One region of the Bradyrhizobium sp. BR 1433 genome, then DNA from elsewhere that is predicted to be linked to it. Evidence: predicted binding sites of a transcription regulator. Region 1 holds the regulator's gene; each other region holds the start of a gene.
The links. Region 1 encodes HrcA, which represses chaperone genes, less so after heat shock. Its sites were predicted from a motif close to GTTAGCACTCNCNNNNNGNGAGTGCTAAC; they were not measured.
Positions count from the first base shown of each region.

Region 1 (3,274 bases):
GGCGGTGCCCTGCACCTCGATGATCCGGCCGTCGCCGGTCATGACGAAATTGGCGTCGGTGTCGGCTTCGGAGTCCTCGGCATAGTCGAGATCGAGCACCGGCGTGCCCTGATAGATGCCGCAGGAGATCGCCGCCACATTGTCGCGCAACACATTGGTCTTCAGCATGTTGCGGGTCTTCATCCAGTTGATGCAGTCGGCCAGCGCCACCCAGGCACCGGTGATCGAGGCGGTGCGGGTGCCGCCATCGGCCTGGATGACGTCGCAATCGACCGTGATCTGGCGCTCGCCGAGTGCCTCGAGATCGACGGCTGCGCGCAGCGAGCGGCCGATCAGCCGCTGGATCTCGACCGTCCGGCCGCCCTGCTTGCCGGCCGAGGCCTCGCGGCGGGTGCGTTCCAGGGTGGCACGCGGCAGCATGCCGTATTCGGCGGTGACCCAGCCGCGGCCCTGTCCCTTCAGCCACGGCGGCAACCGCTCTTCCAGCGTGGCGGTCACCAGCACATGGGTGTCGCCGAACTTCACCATGCAGGAACCCTCGGCATATTTGACGACGCCGCGTTCCAGCGACACGGGACGCAGTTCATCGGGTGCACGGCGGCTTGGCCGCATGAAATCCTCCAGAAATCCGAGAAAATTGGCTGGCCGTGCTTGTAGGAGCGGGAAGGGGCAGCGGCAAGGGTTTTGGCGAGGGTTTTCGGCCCCGGTAGGGTCCGGTACGAGGGGGCCGAATGCATGCTTGTCATCGGCCTCCCGGATCGACAAATTATGCAGTAATTGTGAGGGACTGGAGTGTGACTCACCACGATCCGATTGGCCTGATCGCGCCGCATGCCGGGCTCGCCCAGCTCAACGAGCGTTCGCGCGACATTTTTCGTCAAATCGTCGAAAGCTATCTCGCGACCGGCGAGCCGGTCGGTTCGCGCAACATCTCGCGCCTGATCGCATTACCGCTGTCGCCGGCCTCGGTCCGCAACGTGATGTCGGATCTCGAGCAGCTCGGCCTGATCTATGCGCCGCACACCTCCGCCGGCCGGTTGCCGACCGAACTCGGGCTGCGCTTCTTCGTCGATGCGCTGATGCAGGTCGGCGACCTCACCGAGGCCGAGCGTCAGTCGATCCAGACCCAGCTTGCTGCCGTCGGCCGCGCGCAATCCGTCGAGGCCGCGCTTGGCGAAGCCTTGACGCGGTTGTCGGGGCTGACCCGCGCCGCGGCGGTGGTGCTGACGCAAAAGTCGAATGCGCGGCTGAAGCACATCGAGTTCGTCCGGCTGGAGCCGGAAAAGGCGCTGGTCGTGCTGGTCGGCGAAGACGGCCAGGTCGAAAACCGCGTGCTGGCACTGCCGCCGGGTGTTCCATCCTCAGCCCTGACCGAGGCGACCAATTTCCTCAATGCGCGGATCCGCGGCCGGACGCTGGCCGAAGCGCGGCTCGAGCTCGAGACGGCACTGACGCAAAACCGCGCCGAGCTCGATCAGCTCACGCAGAAGGTGGTCGCGGCGGGCATTGCGAGCTGGTCCGGCGGCGAGAACGAAGACCGCCAGCTGATCGTGCGCGGTCACGCCAATCTGCTGGAGGACCTGCATGCGCTCGACGACCTGGAGCGCATCAAGTCGCTGTTCGACGATCTCGAAACCAAGCGCGGCGTGATCGATCTGCTCGGCCGCGCCGAACGCGGCGAGGGCGTGCGGATCTTCATCGGCTCGGAGAACAAGCTGTTCTCGCTGTCGGGTTCCTCAACCATCATCGCGCCCTACGGCGACGCCCAGGGGCGGATCGTGGGCGTCCTCGGCGTGATCGGACCGACACGGCTGAACTATGCGCGGGTGATCCCGACCGTCGATTATGCCGCGCGCATCGTCAGCAAGATGCTCGGCGGCTGACCGGAGGGCGATTTCGCTTTCATTTGACGGGTTTTCTTCACCCAAGCCGGAGATCCCAGTTCCCGAGACCGGTATGTTGCGCTTGATTTTCGCCGCCCAAAGCACGATATCCCGGCAAGCAATCCCCAAGATTTGAACCGACGCGAGTTTTCGAGAAGGCAAGCCATGACCGATCCGAACCGGGCCAATGACAACACCGAGAATTCGGCGCCGACGGGTGAGCCCGTGGTCTCGAAACCCTACATCATGCCTGACGAGCCCGAGGCCGGATCGGCGGAGGCGCTGACCAAGGAACTCGCCGAGGCGCGCGACCGGACGCTGCGCACCCTGGCCGAGATGGAGAATCTCCGCCAGCGCACCCGCCGCGAGGTCGCCGACGCCAAGACCTACGGCATCACCGGCTTTGCCCGCGACGTGCTCGATATCGCCGACAACCTGCAGCGCGCGCTCGATGCGGTGCCGGCCGAGACCAAGGAAGCCGCCGATCCCGGCCTGAAGGCGCTGATCGAAGGCGTCGAGCTGACCGAACGTTCGCTGCTCAACGCGCTGGAGAAGAACGGCGTCAAGAAGTTCGACCCGATCGGCGAGAAGTTCGATCCGAACTTCCAGCAGGCGATGTTCGAGGTGCCTGATCCGTCGGTGCCGTCGGGCACCGTGGTGCAGGTCGTGCAGGCCGGTTACATGATCGGCGAGCGCATCCTGCGTCCGGCGCTGGTCGGCGTCTCCAAGGGCGGCGCCAAGGCCGCCCCGACCGCCGACATCACCGCCTGATCCATCCCGATCCCGGCTGCGCGTTTGTGAGCTCGCGGATTGCGCGGGCTCACGGTCGCGGCTTCTCGTGTGCCTTCGGCCAATAGGTGCCGAAGCTCCAGAGATTTCCTTCCGGATCGCGGCAGGCGAAGTCGCGGCTGCCATAGTCGGTATCGCGCAGTTCCATCTCGATCTTGGCGCCGGCAGCCTTGACCTTCGCGTGCAGCGCGTTGGGATCGCCGACGGCGATATAGATCGAGTCGGTGCGGCGGTGGTCGAGGTCGCCGACCAGCTTGCCATAGGCGTCGTCACGGCTCTGACCCAGCATCAGCATCGAGGAACCATAGGCGAGCTCGGCGTGATGGATCACGCCACCGTCGCGGTAGACGACGTGTTCGGTGAACCCAAGCACCGCCGTGAGCCAATTGGTCATCGCCTCGGCGTCCTTGCAGCGCAGGGTCGGGTAGATGCGGGGCGGTTCGATGTCGTGCGTCATGGTCGCTCACCTCCTTGGCTGACGGCGCCATCCTGCACGAGGCAACGCGGCGTCGGCTTGAAGGTTTGTTACCAGTCCGCCAGCCCATTGTCGGAATGAACCAGCCGGCGGTCGGTCAGCGCCTGGCGGCGCGCCCAGGCGGTTG
Region 1 is NZ_JBPUGG010000001.1:5,072,584-5,075,857, forward strand. It holds gene rph (ribonuclease PH) at 1-612, opposite strand, end outside; gene hrcA (heat-inducible transcriptional repressor HrcA) at 795-1,883, shown strand; gene grpE (nucleotide exchange factor GrpE) at 2,049-2,654, shown strand; gene ACSKB9_RS24505 (VOC family protein) at 2,704-3,129, opposite strand; gene ACSKB9_RS24510 (helix-turn-helix domain-containing protein) at 3,198-3,274, opposite strand, start outside.

Region 2 (3,274 bases), 2.0 Mb from region 1:
CACGATCTCGACGCCGGTCTTCTGGTCGTCGTTCTTGGTGCGCAGGCCCTTGAGCGCTTCAGTGGCACGCAGCAGAGCGACGCCGCCACCCGGCAGGATGCCTTCCTCGACAGCCGCGCGGGTTGCATGCATCGCGTCATCAACGCGATCCTTGCGCTCCTTCACCTCGACCTCGGTCGCGCCGCCGACGCGGATCACCGCGACGCCGCCTGCGAGCTTGGCAAGACGCTCCTGCAGCTTCTCACGGTCGTAGTCCGAGGTGGTCTCCTCGATCTGCGCCTTGATCTGGGCAACGCGGGCGTCGATGTCGGCCTTCTTGCCGGCGCCGTTGACGATCGTGGTGTTCTCCTTGTCGATCATCACCTTCTTGGCGCGACCGAGCATCTGCAGCGTGACGTTCTCGAGCTTGATGCCGAGGTCTTCCGAGATGGCCTGGCCGCCGGTCAGGATCGCGATGTCCTGCAGCATGGCCTTGCGGCGATCGCCGAAGCCCGGAGCCTTGACGGCCGCGACCTTCAGGCCGCCACGCAGGCGGTTGACGACGAGGGTGGCAAGCGCTTCGCCTTCGACGTCCTCGGCGACGATGACCAGCGGCTTGCCGGTCTGCACCACGGCCTCGAGCAGCGGCAGCAACTCGTTCAGCGAGGAGAGCTTCTTCTCGTTGATGAGGATATAGGCGTCGTCCATCTCAACGCGCATCTTGTCGGCGTTGGTGACGAAGTAGGGCGAGATGTAGCCGCGGTCGAACTGCATGCCCTCGACGACGTCGAGCTCGGTCTCGAGCGACTTGGCTTCCTCGACCGTGATCACGCCCTCGTTGCCGACCTTCTTCATGGCGTCGGCGAGGAACTTGCCGATCTCGGCATCGCCGTTGGCCGAAATGGTGCCGACCTGGGCGATCTCCTCGTTCGAGGTGACCTTCTTCGAGTTCTTCTGGAGGTCCGCGACAACAGCCTCGACCGCGAGGTCGATACCGCGCTTCAGATCCATCGGGTTCATGCCGGCGGCGACCGACTTGGCGCCTTCACGGACGATCGCAGCCGCCAGCACGGTCGCAGTGGTGGTGCCGTCGCCGGCCGCATCAGCGGACTTGGAGGCGACTTCGCGCACCATCTGGGCGCCCATGTTCTCGAACTTGTCCTCGAGCTCGATCTCCTTGGCGACGGTGACGCCGTCCTTGGTGATGCGGGGAGCGCCGAACGACTTCTCGAGCACCACGTTGCGGCCCTTCGGACCGAGGGTGACCTTCACCGCGTTGGCGAGGATGTCGACACCGCGCAGCATACGGTCGCGGGCCTCGACGGAGAATTTGACTTCTTTGGCTGACATGATGAGTTCCCTGAGTTTGATGTCTTCTCACCTTGGAGGGGCGCCCGCAGGCGCTCCTTAGGGCGAGCGGTGCGAGCGGGTGGATTAGGCAGCCTTCCTGCTGGACGACACGTCGGTAAGAACGCCCATGATGTCGCTCTCCTTCATGATCAACAGCTCCTGGCCGTCGATCTTGACCTCGGTGCCCGACCACTTGCCGAACAGGACGCGATCGCCGACCTTGACGTCGATGGGGATCAGCTTGCCAGCCTCGTCGCGGCCGCCCGGGCCGACGGCGATGATTTCGCCCTGCGAGGGTTTTTCCTTGGCGGTGTCTGGAATGATGATGCCGCCAGCGGTCTTCTCGTCTGCGTCAATGCGTTTGACAACGACGCGGTCATGAAGTGGACGGAAATTCATGCAGCCCTCCTAACTGTTTGCATGGTTTGATAATTTCTGCATTGTTAGCACTCGATACGAATGAGTGCCACAAGCGAGACTGAAATAGGACAGAGGTTTTTCGGGAGCAAGTGTCCGTAGCAGAAAAAATTGGATACTTCGCCACCCGATCTGGGAGTTGCATTAGCAATCAGTGCCTCAACGCAGCCTCGGACCGCGTGCTCCAAGCTGCGACGGAGGCGTGGCCTGATCACGCGTCGGCGATCTCTTGCGTGCTCGCAGCAGACGGGGGTCCTTAGCAGCCGCTCACGAAAGTCGCATAATCGCGACGGGTTACACGTGCCTTGACCGGGAGATCGTTCCCGACCTAACGGCCTTGGAGGACACGTTGCGCACGGTCGCATCGTGGAAGAAAGCGCAAGTAGCCTCGCCAGCGTCCACCAGCATCTTTGTTACGGTGTTGATCGACACGCCGGTAACCCGGCTGAAAAGTTCATGTTACTTAATCGCCCGCAAGTCACTTTCTGCCGGCCGGCTCTCAGGACCAGCCAAGTTCCAAAGCAGCCCCTCAAGCTCATCCAAGGGCAAATGGAGGGTCGCCGCGATGTCATTCTTGGTTGTTCGCTCACTCCAAAGCTGGGTAAGCACCTTTCGCCAAAATCGCGGACGTTTCCCTCGGAATGCCATTCGGCTCTCCGTCGCGATAACCCCACTTGCCCAAATCCATGATGATCGACTTGTAACGCCAGTCTGACAGCATGCCCAAGGCATGCAGGCGATATGAGAGAGCCATCGCGGATACGCGCCATCTGGTCTTAGCTGCCAAGATCGCTTGCGTGGAAATTGGCATTTGAACTTGAGCCCGAACATCTCGTGACGGCATCAAGAAGAAGAGGCGAAGCCGTTGGCTTCTCGCTCGGCCGCCCTCGTTTCCTTGGCATCGCCATGCTTATGCATGACGAGGTGACCAAGTTCATGCGCAGAATCAAAAATGCTGCTTTCCGCCATCTTGAAATTGTTGAGGAAGATATAGGGCTTGTTATCTCGCCAGAACGAGAACGCATTAACCGACGCAGTGTTCTCGGCAAGAGAGAAAATCCGCACCCCTTTGGTTTCTAGAAGAGCCAGCATGTTGGTTATTGGGCGCTCGCCTAGTTCCCAATACTGACGCAGCGCCGCAGCAGCGGACTGCGGTTCGGTCTCATAGCTCAGATCTATTAAACTCGGCTGAGGAAGCTGGAAGCGCTCTTCTACGCTCCGAAATCTACCGCATCGCCATGAGGCTAACCTGCCGATGATTCCAGCCCTTGCGCGTTGCGCAGGTGGGGAAGACACTGGTTGTGGCGCGTCGCTCGAGATCGGAGCCGCCACCGGTGTGATCTCGACGGGAACGAAAGTTGGTACGGATCTCCGCCCAGTCGACCCTGGCGCGCCTATCGACGCCAAGTGAACAGCAGGCTGTGAGCCATCCCGTGCCGGCGCGCGACGCCGCAGACCGTCTCGCCAGCCTGCAAGGTCTCTTCGACAAGGCGAACCTTACTCAGCACAATCTCCGCGGCCTTCGCCG
Region 2 is NZ_JBPUGG010000001.1:3,025,308-3,028,581, forward strand. It holds gene groL (chaperonin GroEL) at 1-1,329, opposite strand, end outside; gene groES (co-chaperone GroES) at 1,414-1,728, opposite strand; partial or broken gene ACSKB9_RS14920 (IS1 family transposase) at 2,062-2,193, opposite strand; gene ACSKB9_RS14925 (ImmA/IrrE family metallo-endopeptidase) at 2,590-2,838, opposite strand; gene ACSKB9_RS14930 (transposase) at 3,141-3,254, opposite strand.
Region 2: the regulator HrcA is predicted to act here: its motif matches at 1,772-1,800, upstream of groES (co-chaperone GroES).

Region 3 (3,274 bases), 1.2 Mb from region 1:
ACGATGAAGTTCATCGAACAGCACATCAACGAGATGATGAACATCTGGGGCGGCGTCGACGCGATCAAGTCGCACGTCCCGGCGATCGTCGACACGCGCGAGGGCGATGCGCGCCTGCTCAACGGCCCGAAGCTCGACGGCGACGCCGGCCACGCCTCGCAGGACGACATCGACGCGATGTTCAACTGAGGTTCGTCAGATCAAGACGAAAAACGTCGGCCCTCGGGCCGGCGTCTTTGTTTGGGCGAGCCCACCCCGGGAGGGGTCACCAGACGTCGTGCCGTCCTCGTGCTGCCGTTGCCGCCTTCACTCGCGGACGTACAGCCGCGCGCGGGCGTTGATCTACGTCAATCCGATCCGTCCCTTGCCGCGCATAGGTTGGGCCGCGCCCGAAACGGCGCACCATCTTTGGCCCGCCCGCGATGAGGAGGATCACCATGCGTCGGACGAACATTGTTCCAGCCAAGTCCGTGACGGTTGCGGGAATAGCGGCGAGCCTGATGTTGGGGTTTGCAGGCGCCGCTCTCAGTCCAGCACCGGCCAACGCCGTGATTTACTGCACGTATGTCGGTTATCCGGCAGGCTGCGTTGCGAGGGCGGGCGTCGTGCTCAGGCCTCGTCCGGTGGCGCGCGCTGCGGTCCGTCACAATGCGGGCGGCAATTTGAATGGCGGCGTCAATCGGGTTGGCGTGCGGCGATAAGGCCGCGTTTTCGGGTCTCCTTCCCTTCTCCCCTTGTGGGAGAAGGTGGCGCGGATGCAATCCGCGCCGGATGAGGGGATGTCGCCGCCTACTCAAATCTCGAAAGGGTCACTCGCGGAGGGAGACCCCTCACCCGGATTGCATCTGACGATGCAATCCGACCTCTCCACAAGGGAAGAGGTGCACCCCGATGCGGCGCTATCTCATGCTGAAGTAGCTCGCCGTTACGCCCTCGGGGCGCAGCGGACGTAGACCATGTTGCCGTAGCGGACCCCGGCATCCTTGTCCACGAAGCGGGTGATCATGACGCGGCCGTCGAACGAGACGATCTCGCGGTCCTGCTCGCCGGGCGTCGGTCCAGGCGGGCCGATATAGTTCTTGCCGCTCGGGGAACCCTTCAGCCGCAGTTCCTGCGGGGTGGCCTGGTCGGCCAGATGCATGATGACGCCGCCGTTCTGGCCGGCGCCGATCACGTAAGGCTGCTTGCACTGGCCGCGCGCGGCGGCCTCGGTGCGGGCGCGATCGGCAGGATTCTGGAACGAGGCGAGACCCCAGCGGCCGACGATCTCGTCGGCGCGGATGCTCGCGGGCATTTCGGGGGCCACTCCCGGCTCGGCTGGCGCCGGCTCAGGGTTCGACGACAACGACGGCAGGCTCATGCTGCCGCACGCCCCCAAGAGTGTCGTCAGCGCCGAAACAGCCGCGAACCGTGCGACCAATCGCGCGTTGAATGACCTGATCATATGCATCCCCCGACTATGTCCCGGCCGCACCCGTCCTGCAGCCAAGCGTAAAACTTAAGACGGAGCAATGACGTCTGACAAAATTACGTCATCGCTACGATTTGGTTTCTGGTCCACCATCCTATATTGGCCTCACCAAGGCCTTAACCCGTTTGCTTGACAGAAACTGCGCCAAGCCATATTTCCCGGCCCACAATTAGCACTCTCGCACCACGATTGCTAAGAGCGTCGGGCGTCCTGCCCAGCGCCGACCGGGCCGGCATCCAACGCCGGTCCCGATGAACCGGACCTGAAACCGAGCCAAGAGGGAACGTCATGGCTAAATCCACCTTCCGCCCCCTGCACGACCGCGTCGTGGTCAAGCGTATCGATGCCGAGGAGAAATCCAAGGGCGGCATCATCATTCCGGACTCGGCGAAGGAGAAGCCGTCCCAGGGCGAGATCGTCGCCGTCGGCCCGGGTGGCCGCGACGAGGCCGGCAAGCTGATCCCGATCGACCTCAAGGTCGGCGACCGCGTGCTGTTCGGCAAATGGTCGGGCACCGAGGTCAAGCTCGACAACCAGGAGCTCCTGATCATGAAGGAGTCCGACATCATGGGCGTGCTGGCCTGATCGCCATTCAACCGCGCGACCGCACCACTCGCATCGTCATACCCGGACTTGATCCGGGCATCCATCACGCTTCCGAAGAGTTCTTACCAAGGCGATGGATCGCCGGGTCAAGCCCGGCGATGACGAGCGCGGAAACGGCAAGCGCGTCTCTCAAAACTGACAGGAGTTCAAATCAATGGCTGCCAAGGACGTAAAATTCGCCGGAGAGGCCCGCGACCGCATGCTGCGCGGTGTCGACGTGCTCGCCAACGCCGTGAAGGTGACGCTCGGCCCCAAGGGCCGCAACGTCGTCATCGAGAAGAGCTTCGGCGCTCCCCGCATCACCAAGGACGGCGTCACCGTCGCCAAGGAGATCGAGCTCGACGACAAGTTCGAGAACATGGGTGCGCAGATGCTGCGCGAGGTCGCTTCCAAGACCAACGACACCGCCGGTGACGGCACCACCACCGCGACCGTGCTGGCGCAGGCCATCGTCCGCGAGGGCGCCAAGTCGGTCGCCGCCGGCATGAACCCGATGGACCTCAAGCGCGGCATCGACACCGCGGTCGCGGCCGTGATCAAGGACATCGAGAAGCGCGCCAAGCCGGTCGCCTCCTCGTCCGAAGTCGCCCAGGTCGGCACCATCTCGGCCAATGGCGATGCCGCGATCGGCAAGATGATCGCGCAGGCGATGCAGAAGGTCGGCAACGAGGGCGTGATCACCGTCGAGGAGAACAAGTCGCTCGAGACCGAGGTCGATATCGTCGAGGGCATGAAGTTCGACCGCGGCTATCTGTCGCCCTACTTCATCACCAACGCCGAGAAGATGACCGCCGAGCTCGAGGATGCCTACATCCTGCTGCACGAGAAGAAGCTGTCCGGCCTGCAAGCGATGCTGCCGGTGCTGGAAGCCGTGGTGCAGTCGGGCCGTCCGCTCTTGATCCTCGCCGAGGACGTCGAGGGCGAGGCGCTGGCGACCCTGGTCGTCAACCGCCTGCGCGGCGGGCTCAAGGTCGCCGCCGTCAAGGCGCCGGGCTTCGGCGATCGCCGCAAGGCGATGCTGGAGGACATCGCGATCCTGACCGGCGGTCAGCTGATCTCCGACGACCTCGGCATGAAGCTCGAGAACGTCACGGTGAACATGCTCGGCCGCGCCGGCAAGATCGTGATCGACAAGGAGAACACCACGATCGTCAAGGGCGCCGGCAAGAAGAAGGACATCGACGCCCGCGTTGGCCA
Region 3 is NZ_JBPUGG010000001.1:6,319,377-6,322,650, reverse strand. It holds gene ACSKB9_RS30490 (protein phosphatase CheZ) at 1-189, shown strand, start outside; gene ACSKB9_RS30485 (hypothetical protein) at 423-701, shown strand; gene ACSKB9_RS30480 (hypothetical protein) at 926-1,444, opposite strand; gene ACSKB9_RS30475 (co-chaperone GroES) at 1,760-2,056, shown strand; gene groL (chaperonin GroEL) at 2,232-3,274, shown strand, end outside.
Region 3: the regulator HrcA is predicted to act here: its motif matches at 1,640-1,668, upstream of ACSKB9_RS30475 (co-chaperone GroES).